2 regions of the Rhizobium sp. S163 genome follow, and region 1 is predicted to be linked to the other one. Evidence: predicted binding sites of a transcription regulator. Region 1 holds the regulator's gene; the other holds the start of a gene.

Region 1 (7,939 bases):
ATTTATCCCGGCCGCAAGGACCATCCGCAGGCCGATATCGTCGCCAAACAGATGAAGGGCGGCTCGACGCTGGTGGCGATCGAACTCAAGGGCGGCAAGGAAGCGGCGTTCGCGCTGCAGAACGCGCTTGATATCGTCAAGATCTCCAACAATCTCGGCGACGCCAAGAGCCTGATCACGCATCCGGCAACGACCACGCACAAGAACCTGACGGACGAGGCCCGCGCCGAACTCGGCATCTCGCCCGGCACCGTGCGCCTGTCGGCCGGTATCGAGGATACCGACGACCTGATCGAGGATTTCGCGCAGGCGCTCTCCAAGATCAAGGCCTGATGAAGAATAGCCGGCCGGGTCGATGTGATCCGGTCGGCATTTAAACGCGCATTCTTGTAATTTACTCGCGCTGAGCGGGAGTGGCATTAGTCTTAACGCGCGAATTTTTCGCGCTTACAGCCAATTGATTGCGGATTCCGGCCTGGTTTATTGACCTGCCGCACCTCTTATAAGATACCAGTAAGGTATTCTTATTATGGTGTAGGCATGTACCGCGCCCTGACACGAGATATTGAAGTGGTGGTCGAGCCCTTTTACCTGGAGGAGCAATCCGACCCGGACGACGACCGCTATGTGTGGGGCTACCGCATCGTCATCAGCAACAATTCCGACCTCACTGTACGCCTCGTCAACCGCTACTGGAACATCACCGACCAGAACGGCGTCGTCGACGAAGTGAGCGGCGCGGGCGTTGTCGGCGAGCAGCCGACGCTGAGCCCTGGTGATACCTACGAATATTCGTCGGGCTGCCCGCTCGATACGCCATCGGGCCTGATGTTCGGCCACTACCAGATGGAAACCGATAAAGGCGAGGTCTTCCAAGTGGAAATCCCCGCCTTCTCTCTTGATTCACCCGGCCTGCTCAGAGTGCTGAACTAACCTTTGTCTTGTCGCATGTCGGTGCCGCAAAACCGCTGCACACTTTTGCGCGACATGCTTCAGCTTATTCAGCCGCCTGCGCGAGCTCTTCGGCCTCGAAACGATAGGTCGTCGAGCAGAACTCGCAGGTGACCGCGATCTTGCCCTCTTCCTGGCTCGCCTCGATCTCCTCGGCGGAGAAGCCCTTGAGCACGCCCTTGATCTTCTCGCGCGAGCAGGAGCAGCGGTCGAACACTTCGCGCGGCTCGTAAACGCGCACGCCGCGCTCGTGGAACAGCCGGAACAGCAGGCGCTCGACGCCGACCTGCGGATCGGTCAGCTCATCGGCGTCGATGGTTTCCACCAGCGAACGGGCTTCGGCCCAGGCATCGTCTTCCGCATGCTGGACGGTACCTTCGTCGCCATCGCCGCCATGCAGGTCTGCCTGGCGCATGCGCTCGGGCGCTTCCGGCAGGAACTGGGCAACGAGGCCCCCTGCCCGCCAGCGATGACGCGGCTTGCCTTGCTCGTCGCGGTCCAGCAGTTCGGCGGCGGCCAGGCGCACGCGCGTCGGGATCTGCTCCGACTGGCGGAAATAGGTGCCGGCAATATCTTCCAGCGTGGCGCCGTCAAGCGCGACGATGCCCTGGTAAGGCTGGCTGAACTTGCCCTGGTCGATGGTGAACGCCAGCATGCCCTTGCCGAGCAGCTGCTCGGGCTCGGCGCGGCCAGCGGCAACCGCCTCGTCCAGCAGCGTCTGGTCGAAACGGGCGTAGGCGCGCACGTTCTCGGGCGTCGAGAAATCGGCGACAAGCAGATCGACCGGGCCGTCGCTCTTGGTCTGGACGGTGAACTTGCCTTCGAACTTCAGCGACGTGCCAAGCAGCACCGTCAGCGCGATGACTTCGGCCAGCAGGCGGGCGACGGGTGCGGGATAATTGTGGCGATCGAGGATCGCATCCAGCATCGGGCCGAGCTGGACGGCGCGACCGCGCACATCCAGGCCTTCCACCTGAAACGGAACGACATGATCATCACCGGCGAAATCGAATTCGCCGAGGGTGGCTGCAGCTTCTGCCATGGTCTTCTCCTAGTCTGAGGGCAGCGGACGAGCCCGTCCATCCGCCAGCGCGGCCACGGGCCTGTCCGGCCCGATGTGGCCTCCAGTATGGTTCAGATCGCGCCCAGGCACCAAGCAAGAATCGACTTCTGCGCATGAAGACGGTTTTCCGCTTCATCGAAGACCACGGATTGCGGGCCGTCGATCACTTCGTCGGTAACTTCCTCACCACGATGGGCCGGCAGGCAATGCATGAACAATGCATCCTTGTCGGCCTGTGCCATCAAAGCCGAATTGACCTGATAAGGCTGGAAGACGTTGTGACCCCGGGCCCGATGTTCCTGATTCATGGAGACCCAGGTATCGGTCACCACGCAATCGGCGCCGGCGACCGCACGGTCTGCATCATGGCTCAGCATGATCTCGGCGCCCTCATTGCGGGCCCAGTTCAGATAGTGATCCTTCGGCTCGGAACCAAGGGGTACCGCCATGTTCATGCGATAGCCGAAACGGGCAGCGCCTTCGACCAGCGAATGCAGCACGTTGTTGCCATCGCCCATCCAAGCGATCGTCTTGCCCTTGATGGGGCCGCGATGCTCTTCGAAGGTCATGATATCGGCCATGATCTGGCAGGGATGGGTGTCATCGGTCAGAGCGTTGATGACGGGAACCGTCGCGTGTTCGGCGAGTTCCAGCATGCGCGCATGGTCGGTGGTGCGGATCATGATCGCGTCGACATAGCGCGACAGGACCTTGGCGGTATCGCCAATCGTTTCAGCGCGGCCGAGCTGCATTTCGGTGCCCGAAAGGAACAGCGTTTCGCCACCGAGCTGGCGCATACCGACGTCAAAGGAGACGCGGGTGCGGGTCGAGGGCTTTTCGAAGATCATCGCCAGCATCTTGCCTGCCAGCGGCTTGTCGCCCTGGCCGGCCTTGAAAGCCTGCTTGCGGGTCTTGGCGTCATCCATGATGACCCTGAGGTCGGAGGAGGTTACCGCGGAGAGATCGAGGAAGTGTTTTGGGGAAGCCATCTGTCTTTAAACCTGTTGCGCCCGCCATCCGGCCGGGCATCTATCCATTCAAGCCGTCTTCTTTGCCTTGGCGCGCACGCTCTCGGCGGCACGCTCCAGGCGGGCGAGGCCTTCGCGGGCTTCGTCGGCCGTGACGACAAGCGGGGGCAACAAACGGATGACATTGTCGCCGGCCGGAATGGCCAGCAGGTTGGCAGCGCGGATGGCCTGCAACAGCTCAGTCGACGGAACAGCCGCCTTGACGCCGAGCATCAGGCCTTCGCCGCGGATATCCTCGATTACATCGGGGAAGCGATCCTTCAGCGATGCAAGACCCTGACGGAAGACGAGCGCGACGTCGTTGACGTGGCGCAGGAAGCCCTCCTCGAGGATGACATCGAGCACGGCATTGCCGACGGCCATGGCGAGCGGGTTGCCGCCATAGGTCGAGCCATGGGTGCCGGCCTTCATGCCGGAGGCAGCTTCAGCTGTTGCCAGGCATGCGCCGAGCGGGAAACCACCGCCGATGCCCTTGGCGACCGCCATGATATCAGGCGTGACGCCGGACCATTCATGCGCGAAGAGCTTGCCGGTGCGGCCGACGCCGGACTGAACCTCGTCGAGGATCAGAAGCAGGCCGTTTTCGTCGCAGAGCTGGCGCAGCGCCTTCATGAATTCCGTGGTTGCCGGGCGAATACCGCCTTCGCCCTGTACCGGCTCGATCAGGATACCGGCCGTGGCATCTGTGATCGCGGCACGGACGGCCTCGATATCGCCGAAGGGCACCTGGTCGAAACCGGGTGTCTTGGGGCCGAAGCCTTCGAGATACTTCTCCTGGCCACCGGCAGCGATCGTCGCCAGCGTGCGGCCGTGGAAGGCGCCTTCGAAGGTGATGATGTGGAAGCGCTCGGGATGGCCCTTCGAATACTGGTAGCGGCGCGCGGTCTTGATCGCGCATTCCAGCGCCTCGGCGCCGGAATTGGTGAAGAACACCTTATCCGCGAAGGTTGCATCCGTCAGCCGCTTGGCAAAGCGCTCCTGGCCGGGGATCTCGTAAATGTTGGAGAGGTGCCAAACCTTCTCGGCCTGATCCTTAAGCGCGCCGACGACGTGCGGGTGGCTATGGCCGACGGAGGTCACGGCAACGCCCGCGCCGAAATCGAGATATCGCTCGCCAGTTTCGGTGATCAGCCACACGCCCTCTCCTCGCTCGAACCGCAGCGGGGCACGAGAGTAGGTATCATAAAGCGGCGCGGCTTCAGCCATGGCGCGATCTCCTGTCATTCGCTCAACAAAGGCCCGGACTCCGGCGAAAAAGCGGGTGCCCGGAAATGAAAAATGCCGCCTTTCGGCGGCGAGGGGCACTATTGTCTTTTCGCAGTGCGATGTCAACAAAACTGAGCTTTTGTCGCATGCGTCAAGCAAGCATCGGGGCGCCGGCGAGCTATCAACAGCTAATGTTGCAGAAATGACTCTACCACCCAGCAAGTTGGGGAAAACCGAGAAATCGATTCGCCGCGATTCAACCGACTCTTGTCACGGAGTCGCCCTCACTCTAGGTTAAAACTCAATTACTAGACTGCATGCGGCGGAACTAGTCACCAAAATCGAGCAAGCGTTTCTTGGTCCGGACACGTCCGTGCCATGGGTGAAGGATTCTGCCTACACCAACGCAATAAGGCGGAGACAGGGCATGAACTGGACAGACGAGCGCGTTGAAAGACTGAAGAAGCTTTGGGCCGAAGGCCTGAGCGCCAGCCAGATTGCGGCACAACTTGGCGGTGTAAGCCGCAACGCCGTCATCGGCAAGGTCCACCGCCTGAACCTGCCTGGCCGCGCCAAGGCCGGCGGCACGACGACGGCGACGCGGGCGCCGAAGCGCCCGGCGGTTTCGACCCCCCGCCCTGCCAGCAATTTCAATTCCGCACGCATCTCGCCAAGCCGCGCCGTTGCCCGCCCGCAGGGCGCAGTGGCTCTCAAGGAAGAGATGGATATCGATGCGATCGAGGAAGTCCGTTACCGTCCAGCCTCCAACGTTGTCGTTCCGATCTCGCGCCGTCTCGGCCTTACGGAACTGACCGAGCGCACGTGCAAGTGGCCGGTCGGCGATCCGCTGACGGATGACTTCCACTTCTGCGGCTGCGAGTCCCCCGACAACTCGCCATACTGCACCTACCACCAGCGCATGGCCTACCAGCCGGTCAACGAGCGCCGCAAGGCAGCCAACCGGGTCGCATGACCCGGAAAGCCGGATAAGGAACAAAAGAAAACGGGCCCTCGCGGGGCCCGTTTTTCGTTGGATCGTATGAAATGGAAGCGCCTTACGCTTCCATCGAATAACCGGCGCCGCGAACGGTGCGGATCACATCCTGCATGTTCGAGAAGTTGAGCGCCTTGCGCAGGCGGCCGACGTGAACGTCTACGGTGCGTTCGTCGACATAGATGTCATGGCCCCAGACGCCATCGAGCAGCTGCGAGCGCGAGAAGACGCGGCCGGGCGACGACATCAGGAATTCCAGCAGGCGGAATTCGGTCGGTCCGAGGCGGACTTCGCGGCTCTTGCGGTGAACGCGATGGGTTTCGCGATCGAGCTCGATATCGCCGCACTTCAGCAGCGAGGAGAGCACTTCCGGCTTGGCGCGGCGCAGCATCGCCTTGACGCGGGCGACGAGCTCAGGCGTCGAGAACGGCTTGACGACATAGTCGTCGGCGCCGGTCGACAGGCCGCGAACGCGTTCGCTTTCCTCGCCACGGGCGGTCAGCATGATGATCGGCAGGCGCTCCGTCTCCGGGCGCATGCGCAGGCGACGGCAGAGCTCGATGCCGGATACGCCGGGCAGCATCCAATCGAGGATCAAAAGATCAGGCGTGCGTTCCTGCAGCCGGATTTCGGCCTCGTCACCGCGAAGGATGGTATCGACTTCGAAGCCTTCGGCCTCAAGGTTATAGCGAAGAAGCACGCTCAGTGCTTCTTCGTCTTCAACGACTGCTACTCTTGGGATCATTCGTCTCGGTCTCCTGGGGGCGTGGGTCCGGAACGCTTATTCCGTGACCGCGCCGACGGTGTTGGCGGTGTCGTCCTTCGGACGCTCGCCTTCCGGCTGGGCGCCGGTAGCCATGTAGTAGATGGTCTCTGCGATGTTGGTGGCGTGGTCGCCGATGCGCTCGATGTTCTTGGCGCAGAAGAGAAGATGCGTGCAGCTGGTGATGTTGCGCGGATCTTCCATCATGTAGGTCAGCATCTCGCGGAACAGCGAGGTGTACATCGCGTCGATTTCCTCGTCGCGCTCGCGGATCGACTTGGCGCGGTCGGCAACGCGGCTGGTGTAGACGTCGAGAACTTCCTTGAGCTGGACGAGCGCCAGTTCGGAGAGATGCTCGAGGCCACGGGCGAGCTTGCGCGGAACGCCGGTGCTCTGGACAGCGATGACGCGCTTGGCGGTGTTCTTGCCAAGATCGCCGACGCGCTCGAGATCGGCCGCGATGCGGATCGAGCCCATGATTTCGCGAAGGTCGGCGGCCATCGGCTGGCGGCGGGCGATGGTGATGATCGCCTTTTCGCCGATCTCGCGCTCGGCGTGATCGAGGATCACGTCGTCGGAGATGACCTTCTGGGCGAGCGAAGTGTCGCCGTTGACGAGCGCGCGAACGGCGTCGCCGACCATCTGTTCCGCGAGGCCGCCCATTTCGGAGATGCGGCGCGTCAGGAACTTGAGATCATCGTCATAGGCGGAATAGATATGTGTCGATGCCATGGGGCTTATCCTTGAATGTCCTGAGGTTTACCGGTTTCGGAGATCAGCCGAAGCGGCCCATGATGTAATCCTGGGTGCGCGGATCATCCGGGTTGGTGAACATCTTGTCTGTATCGTTCTCCTCGACGAGGTTGCCGAGGTGGAACATGGCGGTGCGCTGCGAAACGCGGGCTGCCTGCTGCATCGAGTGCGTAACGATGACGATCGTGTAGGCCTCGCGCAGCTCGTGGATGAGCTCCTCGACCTTGGCGGTCGCGATCGGGTCAAGCGCCGAGCAGGGCTCGTCCATGAGGATGACTTCAGGGCTAACGGCAATCGCGCGGGCGATGCACAGACGCTGCTGCTGACCACCCGAGAGGCCGGTGCCGCCTTCATGCACGCGGTCCTTGACCTCGTTCCACAGGCCGGCGCGCTGCAGGCTCTGCTCGACGATGACGTCCATGTCGGCCTTCGCCTTGGCGAGACCGTGGATGCGCGGGCCGTAGGCGACGTTCTCGTAGATCGACTTCGGGAATGGGTTCGGCTTCTGGAACACCATGCCGACGCGGGCGCGCAGTTCGACGACGTCGATATCCGGATCGTAGATATCATCGCCATCGAGCGTGATCTTGCCGGTGACGCGGCAATTGTCGATCGTGTCGTTCATGCGGTTCAGGCTGCGCAGGAAGGTGGACTTGCCGCAGCCCGACGGACCGATGAGAGCCGTCACGGTGTTTTCGCGGATGTTCAGCTTCACATCGAAAAGCGCACGCTTCTCGCCGTAGTAAACCGAGACGTCCTGGCCAATCATTTTATACGGAATGGTATTCATCTTCTGGTCTAGCGCCTTCTCAACTGCTGCTTCCGTCAACATGTTCATGATGTTTACTCCGTTTACCAGCGGCGCTCAAAGCGACGACGCAAGAGGATGGCTCCGAGGTTCATGACGATCAGGAACAGGAGCAGGACGATGATGGCGCCGGACGTGCGCTCGACAAAGGCGCGTTCGGCTTCGTTTGCCCACATGTAAACCTGCACCGGCAGAGCCGTGGAGGGATCCATCGGGGTGGCAGGCGCATTGGCAACGAAGGCGACCATGCCGATCAGGAGCAGCGGCGCGGTTTCACCGAGCGCATGCGCCAGACCGATGATGGTGCCGGTCAGGATGCCAGGCATTGCCAGCGGCAGGACGTGATGGAACACCATCTGCATCTTCGAGGCGC
Region 2 (7,939 bases), on a different contig from region 1:
AGATTGCCAGTGAGACGGGGCTTTCCCGCGAGCAGCTCTATCGTTCCTTCAGCGCCGAGGGCAACCCGACGCTGAAGACGACGCTATCCGTCATGAAGGCGCTCGGTATCGGCCTGATGGCAAAGGTGCCTGCGCGCTCCGATCAAGGGGCAAAGGCCGCCGCTAAACCGTAAACGCCTCGCGGAACGCCACAAGCGCCGCTTCGGGGTCACCCGACGCAAACGCCTCCATACCGACGGGCCCGGCATAGCCCATCGCCTTCAAGGCCCGCGCGATACCTTTCCAGTTCACCTCGCCGGTTCCCGGCTCCATGCGGCCGGGGACGTCGGCGACCCGGATTTCGCCGATCCATGGCAGGCTCTTGCGGCAGAGTTCGATCAGGTTCCCCTCGCCGATCTGCGCGTGGTAGAGGTCGAGATTGAGCCGCAGGTGCGGGTGATCGATGCTCGAGACCAGCGCCAGCGTGTCCTCGGCGCGGCCGAAGGGCACGCCCGGATGATCGACATCAAGGTTGAGGTTTTCGAGCGTGAAGACCACGCCCTCTTCTTCCGCCATGTCGACGATGCGCGCGAGCGTGTCGCGCGCCTTCAGCCACATCTGACCGGTCACCACCTCGATCGGCTGCACCGGCAGGCCGCCTTCGCCCAGCCCGGTTCCGTGCAGGTTGAGGCGTTGCACGCCGAGACGCTTGCCGACCTTGGCCGTCTCGCGCGCCGTCTTCAAAAGCTCCGCCGCCCCCTCGTCATCCGTCAGCCGCCCGGTGAGGTAACCGTTCATGATGCTGAAGGTAGCACCCGTCGCCTCAAGCTTGCTCAGATCATGCTCCGGCCAGTTCCACAGCCCGACGCCGAAGCCCATCTCCTTCAGCCTGGAGGCCCGCCATTCGATCGGTCGGTCGCGCCAGATCATCTCGGCGCAGGCGGCAAGTTGGAAAGGCAAGCTCATGTAATCCTCCCGATAATGCATGCTGATTTCTATGCGCAATAGAGCCGAGATCGCGGTCAGCCGCAATGCGACATCGCGTGCCATGCCGGCACAGGGAGTTGACGATTGTCATGAGAGGTTCACGCAGCAGGCATAACTCGAAGGGACGGCTTCTGAGAGAGGAACTGAGATGGCTGACATCACCAACGAGACTATTCACCGGGATCACGAGAACCATCCGCTGCACGGGTCGGCTTCGAAAAAGTGGTTCCTTCCAGCAATCATCCTCCTGCTTGTCGCCGGTCTCGGCTATGTCGGTTACGCGCTCGGGCGCGATCTCACCAGCGTTGCCGCCGTTCCCTGGATCATGCTCGGCCTGGCATTGCTCATCGCGCTCGGCTTCGAATTCGTCAACGGTTTCCATGACACCGCCAACGCCGTCGCGACAGTCATCTACACCCGCTCCATGCCGGCCGAACTCGCCGTCATCTGGTCGGGCTTCTTCAATTTCCTCGGCGTCATGATGTCGAGCGGCGCGGTCGCCTTCGGCATCCTGGCGTTGCTTCCGGTCGAGCTCATCCTGCAGGTCGGCTCCGGTTCCGGCCTCGCCATGGTCTTCGCGCTCTTGATCGCCGCCATCCTCTGGAATCTCGGCACCTGGTACCTCGGCCTGCCCTCGTCGAGCTCGCACACGCTGGTCGGCTCAATCATCGGCGTGGGCCTTGCCAACCAGTTTCTTGCGCCGGCGGGTAGCGCCACCAGTGGTGTCGACTGGTCGCAGGCCACCAATATCGGCCTGTCGCTGCTGATCTCGCCGCTGATCGGCTTCGGCCTGTCAGCGGTCCTGCTTCTGGTCATGAAGGTGCTGGTGCGCAACAAGGCGCTCTACGAGGAGCCGAAGGGCAACAACCCGCCGCCGCTCTGGATCCGCGGATTGCTGATCTTCACTTGCACCGGCGTCAGCTTCGCCCACGGATCGAACGACGGCCAGAAGGGCATGGGCCTGATCATGCTGATCCTGATCGGCCTCGTTCCCACCGCCTTCGCGCTCAACCGCACCCCTGACGTCAACTATCTCGAAGCCTACAAGAGCGCGTCCGCCCAGGTGGAAACCGCGCTCGGCAAATATGTGAAGCCGGGTGCTGCCGCCGGCGATTTCCGCGTCGAGGTGAGCAATGCCGTGAAGAACAAGGTCTGGACGGACGCAACGACGCCGGCGCTCCAGCAGTTCATCCATGCCACAAGCGCCGAAGTCGCCGCCTTCCCGACGCTCGAAGCCGTGCCCACGCATCTGGTCAGCAACGTCCGCAACGACATCTACCTGATCGGCGAGGCCCTGAAGCTGATCGACAAGCAGAAGCTGCTCGCCATGGAGCCGGCCGATCTGCAGGCGGTGAGCGCCTATCACAAGGCGGTCGACAACGCGACCAAGTTCATCCCGCTCTGGGTCAAGATCGCCGTCGCCATCGCACTCGGCCTCGGCACCATGGTCGGCTGGAAGCGCATCGTCATCACCGTCGGCGAAAAGATCGGCAAGACCCACCTGACCTATGGCCAAGGGGCAGCCGCCGAAGTCGTCGCCATGGTCACCATCGGCGCCGCCGACCATCTCGGTCTGCCGGTTTCGACCACCCACGTACTGTCGTCCGGCGTTGCCGGCACGATGGCCGCGAACGGCTCCGGCCTGCAATGGTCGACGGTGCGCAACATGCTGATGGCCTGGATCCTGACGCTACCCGCCTCCATCGCCATCGCCTTCGTTCTGTTCATCATCCTGCGCCAGGTGTTCTGAGGCCTGAGCCGATAGCGCAATGGAAAAAGCCGGGAAGCGAATGCTCCCCGGCCTTTTTGTCTCAACAATCCGCCGACTATCAGACGTAGCGGTTGACGACGTTTTCGAGCAGTTCCTGCTGGCCGGACTTCGGCTGCGGGTTGATGTCCTGGCTCTCGACGCGGGCCGTGATCTGCTCCAGCGAATATTCGCCGCGCAGCATCTTCTGGCTTTCGGCAGAATCCCAGCCGGCATAGCGGTTAGCCAGCGGCTGCGACAGCGCCTTGTCCTCGATCATCTTGGCGGCAGCCTTCAGGCCACGGGCGCAGCAATCCATGCCGCCGATGTGACCGATCAGCAGATCGGCCGGATCGAGCGACTGGCGGCGCAGCTTGGCGTCGAAGTTGGTGCCGCCGGAGGTGAAGCCGCCGCCTGCCAGAACCTGGTAGTAAGCCAGCGCCATCTCAGGAACGTTGTTCGGGAACTGGTCGGTATCCCAGCCGGACTGGTAGTCGTTGCGGTTCATGTCGATCGAGCCGAAGATGCCGAGCGCGTTTGCGAGCGCCAGCTCGTGCTCGAAGGAATGGCCGGCGAGGATCGCGTGGCCCTGCTCGATGTTGAGCTTCACTTCGTTCTCGAGGCCGTTCTTCTTCAGGAAGCCGTAGACGGTGGCGACATCGTAGTCGTACTGGTGCTTGGTCGGCTCCTGCGGCTTCGGCTCGATCAGGATCTGGCCCTTGAAGCCGATCTTGTGCTTGTACTCGACCACCAGGTTGAGGAAGCGGCCCATCTGGTCGAGCTCGCGCTTGAGGTCGGTGTTGAGCAGCGTCTCATAGCCTTCGCGGCCGCCCCACAGAACGTAGTTCTCGCCGCCGAGCTTCATCGTGGCGTCCATGCAGGTCTTCACGGTCGCGGCGGAGAAGGCGAAGACATCGGGATCGGGATTGGTTGCGGCACCCGACATGAAGCGGCGGTTGGAGAAGAGGTTCGCCGTGCCCCAGAGCAGCTTGGTGCCGGTCGCGGCCTGCTTCTCGGCGAAGTAGTCGACGATCTCGTTCAGGTTCTTGGTGTTCTCGGCGAAGTTCTTGCCCTCGGGGCGCACGTCGGCATCGTGGAAGCAATAGTACGGCGCGCCGAGCAGCGAGAAGAATTCGAAAGCCACATCGGCCTTCAGCTTCGCAGCCTTCATCGTGTCTTCGAACCACGGACGCAGGAACGTCTGCCCACCAAAGGGGTCGCCGCCCGGCCATGTGAACGTGTGCCAGTAGGCGACCGCGAAACGCAGATGGTCTTCCATCCGCTTGCCGAGAACGATCTCGTCCGGCTGGTAATAGCGGAAGGCCAGCGGATTGGTGCTGTCCGGGCCTTCATACTTGATCTTCTGGATGTCGCCGAAAAATCCGGTGCTCATGGGGTACTCCTCCTTGGGTGTGGTTCGATGGTGATGGTGTTGCGTGGAGCCTGTGGCTCAAGCCCCCTCTGCCTGCCGGCATCTCCCCCACAAGGGGGGAGAAAGCTGGTGGCACCGCCCCTCACCTCGGAAGGCGGGAGCGCGGGGCGCGAAGCCCCTCCCCCCTTGTGGGGAGGGGTTGGGGAGGGGCCTTGCGACACCTCCCGGTGAATTTTCTCTCAATGCGCCAAAGCCTTGATCGCCGGATAGAGCGCACGATAGCGGCTATAAGCCTCCTCATATGCCCCACTCAGCGCCGCAACCGGCTCGATCGTCCCATCCGTCTCAGGCGGCGTGCACACCGCGACCGGATCAGCCCCCGTCGCCGCGATCAGCCCAAGACGCGCGGCACCGAAGGCGGCGCCGAAGTCGCCGTCGGCGGGCAGGTCGACGGGGACGCCCAGCGCGGTGGCGATCGAGGCCAGCCAGTAGCGCGAGCGCGAGCCACCGCCGATGGCGGTGACGCGGGCGATATCGGTGCCGGCCGAGCGAAGTGCCTCGAGATTGTCGCGGATCGCAAACGACACGCCTTCGAGCACCGCCTGGGTCAAGACCGCGCGGCTGCTCTCATGTTCGAGCCCGATGAAGGCGCCGCGGATGACGGCGTCGTTGTGCGGCGTGCGCTCGCCGGAGAGATAGGGAAGGAAGGTGACGCCCGATGGCGCCTTCAGCGTTTCGCCGAGTTCGGCGGTCAGCTCCGCCGCCGACTTGGACGTCACGTGCGAGTGCCAGTTCAGCGCGTCGGTGGCGGACAGGATGACGCCCATCTGGTGCCAGGTGTTGGGCAGCGCGTGGCAGAAGGCGTGAACGGCGCTCTCGGGCTTCGGCAGATAGGAGCCGTTGGCGGCGAAGAGCACGCCCGACGTGCCAAGCGAGACGAAGGCCGCGCCGTGGCTGACGGTGCCCATGCCGCAGGCGGAAGCCGCGTTGTCGCCCGCCCCGCCGGCAACGACGACGGAACCGGTGATGCCCCATTGCGAGGCCAGCTCGCCGCGCAGCTTGCCGCCCTCTTCCGTGCCTTCGACCAGCGTTGGCATATGCTTTTCATCGAGGCCGGTCGCGGCCAGGAGCTCGGACGACCACTTGCGCTTGCCGGTGTCGAGCCAGGAGGTGCCGGCCGAATCCGACATTTCGGAAATGTGCTCGCCGGTCAGCCACAGGCGGAGATAATCCTTCGGCAGCAGCACCTTGGCGACCTTGGCGAAAATCTCCGGCTCGTGCTTGGCGACCCAGGCGAGCTTCGGCGCGGTGAAGCCCGGGAAAACGATATTGCCGGTGAGCTTGCGGAATTTCGGATCGGCATCGAGCGCTGCCGCCTCGAGATAGCTGCGCGTGTCGTTCCAGAGAATGCAGGGCCGCAGCACCTTGTCGTCGGCATCGAGCAGCGTCGCGCCATGCATCTGGCCGGAAAGTCCGATGCCCTTGACTGCGGCAAGCTCCTTCGGATGCTTCGCCTTCAGCCCAGCGATCGCCTCCTCGGTCGCCCGCACCCAGTGCGAAGGCTCCTGCTCCGACCAGCCGTGATGCGGACGCGACACGTCGAGCGAACCATTGGCAGAGCCGATGATCTTCTGATCGCCATCGATCAGCATGGCTTTGACGCCGGAGGTTCCGAGATCGAGACCCAGATACATGTGTTTCTCCCTTTGCCGTTACGGCAGATTGTCTTTCAGAAAGATATCGAGACGGATGCGCTCCTGCGCGTCGATGACCGAAAGCCCGTCGGCCTTGGCCTTCAACACGCGGATGGCGCTGCGCACCTCGTGGCCCGCATCCTGGTTCAAGATTGCGTCGATCGTACCGTCGAGAAGTGCCGTGCGCGTATGATCAGTCAGCTCGTGCGCGATGACGGTGAGCGCCCGGTCGACGGATTTCTCCTTCAGCGCCCGGATCAGGCCGCGATTGCCGGCGCCGAGGCTGTAGACGCCGATGATGCCGTCACGCTTGGAGAGCGCATCCGAAACCAACATATGCGCCATGTCGGGATCGTCGCGTCCCTCGATGACGGGTAGGACGGAGAGACCGGGAAACTCTTCCGCCATGACGGCCGCGAAACCTTCAAGCCGCTCGCGATGGTCGCGCACCAGCATGGAGCCGGCGAGAACCGCGACATCGCCCTTGGCACCGCCGAGAAAACGGCCGAGCAACCGCGCCGCCGTGCGGCCGGCCGCGATATTGTCGACGCCGGCATAATGATGGCGCTGCGAACCGGTGAGGTCGGACACGACGGTGACGACGGGAATGCCGTCCTGCACCAGCCGATCGACGGCATCGCGAACCTCGGGCGCATCGGTGGCGACCAGCGCCACGCCGGCGGGACGTTCCATGCGCAGCGCATCGAGTGCGGCGGCAAGGGCTGCCGGATCGAAGGCCGGAACCTCCAGCGTGCGGATATCGGTGCGCTCCACCGGCGAGCGCGCAACGGCGGCCATCACCTCGGCGTTCAGCCCGTGCATGAAGGAATTGTCGCTGGCGGGAACGATGAACACGAACGAATAAGTCCGCCCCTTCGCGAGATTGGCGGCGGCGACGTCGCGCACATAACCGATCTCGCGAATGGCGGTTTCGACCTTCTCCCGCGTCACGTGCCGGACGCCGGGGCGCTGGTTCAGCACCCGATCGACAGTCGCAAGGCTGACGCCCGCAGCTGCGGCAATATCGTGAACCGTAGGTCTCATCGCTCCTCCTGACGAGACCTTTAACGCCATTTTTGATGTACGTAAATCAGATTTTTTGGCGACGTGTTCTGCGTATTGAAATGACTGCTATTTTTCGTGATCGTTGGCGATCTCGGTTTCGAGCCTGACTGCAGCACGCTTCAGATCACGCGGCCTGCCGGCGACGCTTTCGATCGCCGCCACGGCCACATCCCGCGCGACATAATCCGACTTGTGACCCATGTTATGGATCATCAGCAGCCGCGCACCCTTGATGGCGCGGGCAAGATGGCGTGCGTGGATATCAGGCGAGACGACGCTGTCGGTATCGCCGGAAATGATCACCGTCGGCGCATGGATGCGGCCGTAGTGCTGTGAATTGCGCTTCGTCCATTCCAGGAGATTGGCGACATCGATGGCGTTGTCGCGGAACGCCTTTGGCCCAAGCGCCTGCAGCGCCCGCGTCTCCTTGATATAGCCGGGCGGCCGAGGATTGGGCGCGAAAACCGAGCGCGTGGCGCTGTCGATCATCGCAAGCCCCACCGGCGGCACGACGATGGTGCTGAACAGCGCGCCTGTCACCGGCACCTTCGCGGCACAGTAATACCAGGCGATACCGCCCGGCCAGGGGTAGACGGCGGGCGATAGAAAGACGAGACCGAGCACCCGGTCAGGATGCCTGAGCACGAAGCTCGCCGCCACCGCGCCTCCGAACGAGTGGCTGACGATGATCGCCTTCTTGATACCGCGTTTCGTCATGACATCAGCGATGGCATCGGCCTGCCCGTCGGGAAATGCATTTTCCTGATCGCCGCGATCCGAGCGCCCGTGGCCGGGACGATCGACGAACAGAAGATCGGCGCGCCCTTCCAGCCGGTCGCGAAACGAGAATACCGGATCGTGTAGATTGGCGCTGGCGCCGTGGATGAACACGATCGGCGGCAGATCCGGCCGCCGCGCCTTGAGATAAAGGCTGTTCATCCTGTAGCCGCCGACATCGATGCGCGCCTCGTCGGCGGACGGACTGGCTGCGAACACGTGGTTCACGGCAACGGACAGCATAAAGGTGAGAAGTGCAACGAATCTGGCGGAAGCTTTGAACATGAAGCGCGGTCGATCCCGGTGATATCATCGCAT

What was found. Region 1 encodes PhoB, which activates phosphate uptake and scavenging genes when phosphate is short. Its sites were predicted from a motif close to TGTCATNNANCTGTCAT; they were not measured.
Region 2: the regulator PhoB is predicted to act here: its motif matches at 1,052-1,068, upstream of QTL96_RS25410 (inorganic phosphate transporter).

The regions. Positions count from the first base shown of each region.
Region 1 covers NZ_JAUDSA010000018.1:454,519-462,457, reverse strand. The annotation lists gene QTL96_RS17825 (O-succinylhomoserine sulfhydrylase) at 1-333, shown strand, start outside; gene apaG (Co2+/Mg2+ efflux protein ApaG) at 541-933, shown strand; gene QTL96_RS17815 (Hsp33 family molecular chaperone) at 998-1,993, opposite strand; gene argF (ornithine carbamoyltransferase) at 2,086-3,003, opposite strand; gene QTL96_RS17805 (aspartate aminotransferase family protein) at 3,052-4,248, opposite strand; gene QTL96_RS17800 (GcrA family cell cycle regulator) at 4,676-5,221, shown strand; gene phoB (phosphate regulon transcriptional regulator PhoB) at 5,304-5,987, opposite strand; gene phoU (phosphate signaling complex protein PhoU) at 6,024-6,737, opposite strand; gene pstB (phosphate ABC transporter ATP-binding protein PstB) at 6,781-7,596, opposite strand; gene pstA (phosphate ABC transporter permease PstA) at 7,611-7,939, opposite strand, start outside.
Region 2 covers NZ_JAUDSA010000036.1:65,375-73,313, reverse strand. The annotation lists gene QTL96_RS25420 (addiction module antidote protein) at 1-173, shown strand, start outside; gene QTL96_RS25415 (TIM barrel protein) at 163-945, opposite strand; gene QTL96_RS25410 (inorganic phosphate transporter) at 1,115-2,716, shown strand; gene xylA (xylose isomerase) at 2,796-4,106, opposite strand; gene xylB (xylulokinase) at 4,325-5,779, opposite strand; gene QTL96_RS25395 (LacI family DNA-binding transcriptional regulator) at 5,798-6,823, opposite strand; gene QTL96_RS25390 (alpha/beta hydrolase) at 6,911-7,864, opposite strand.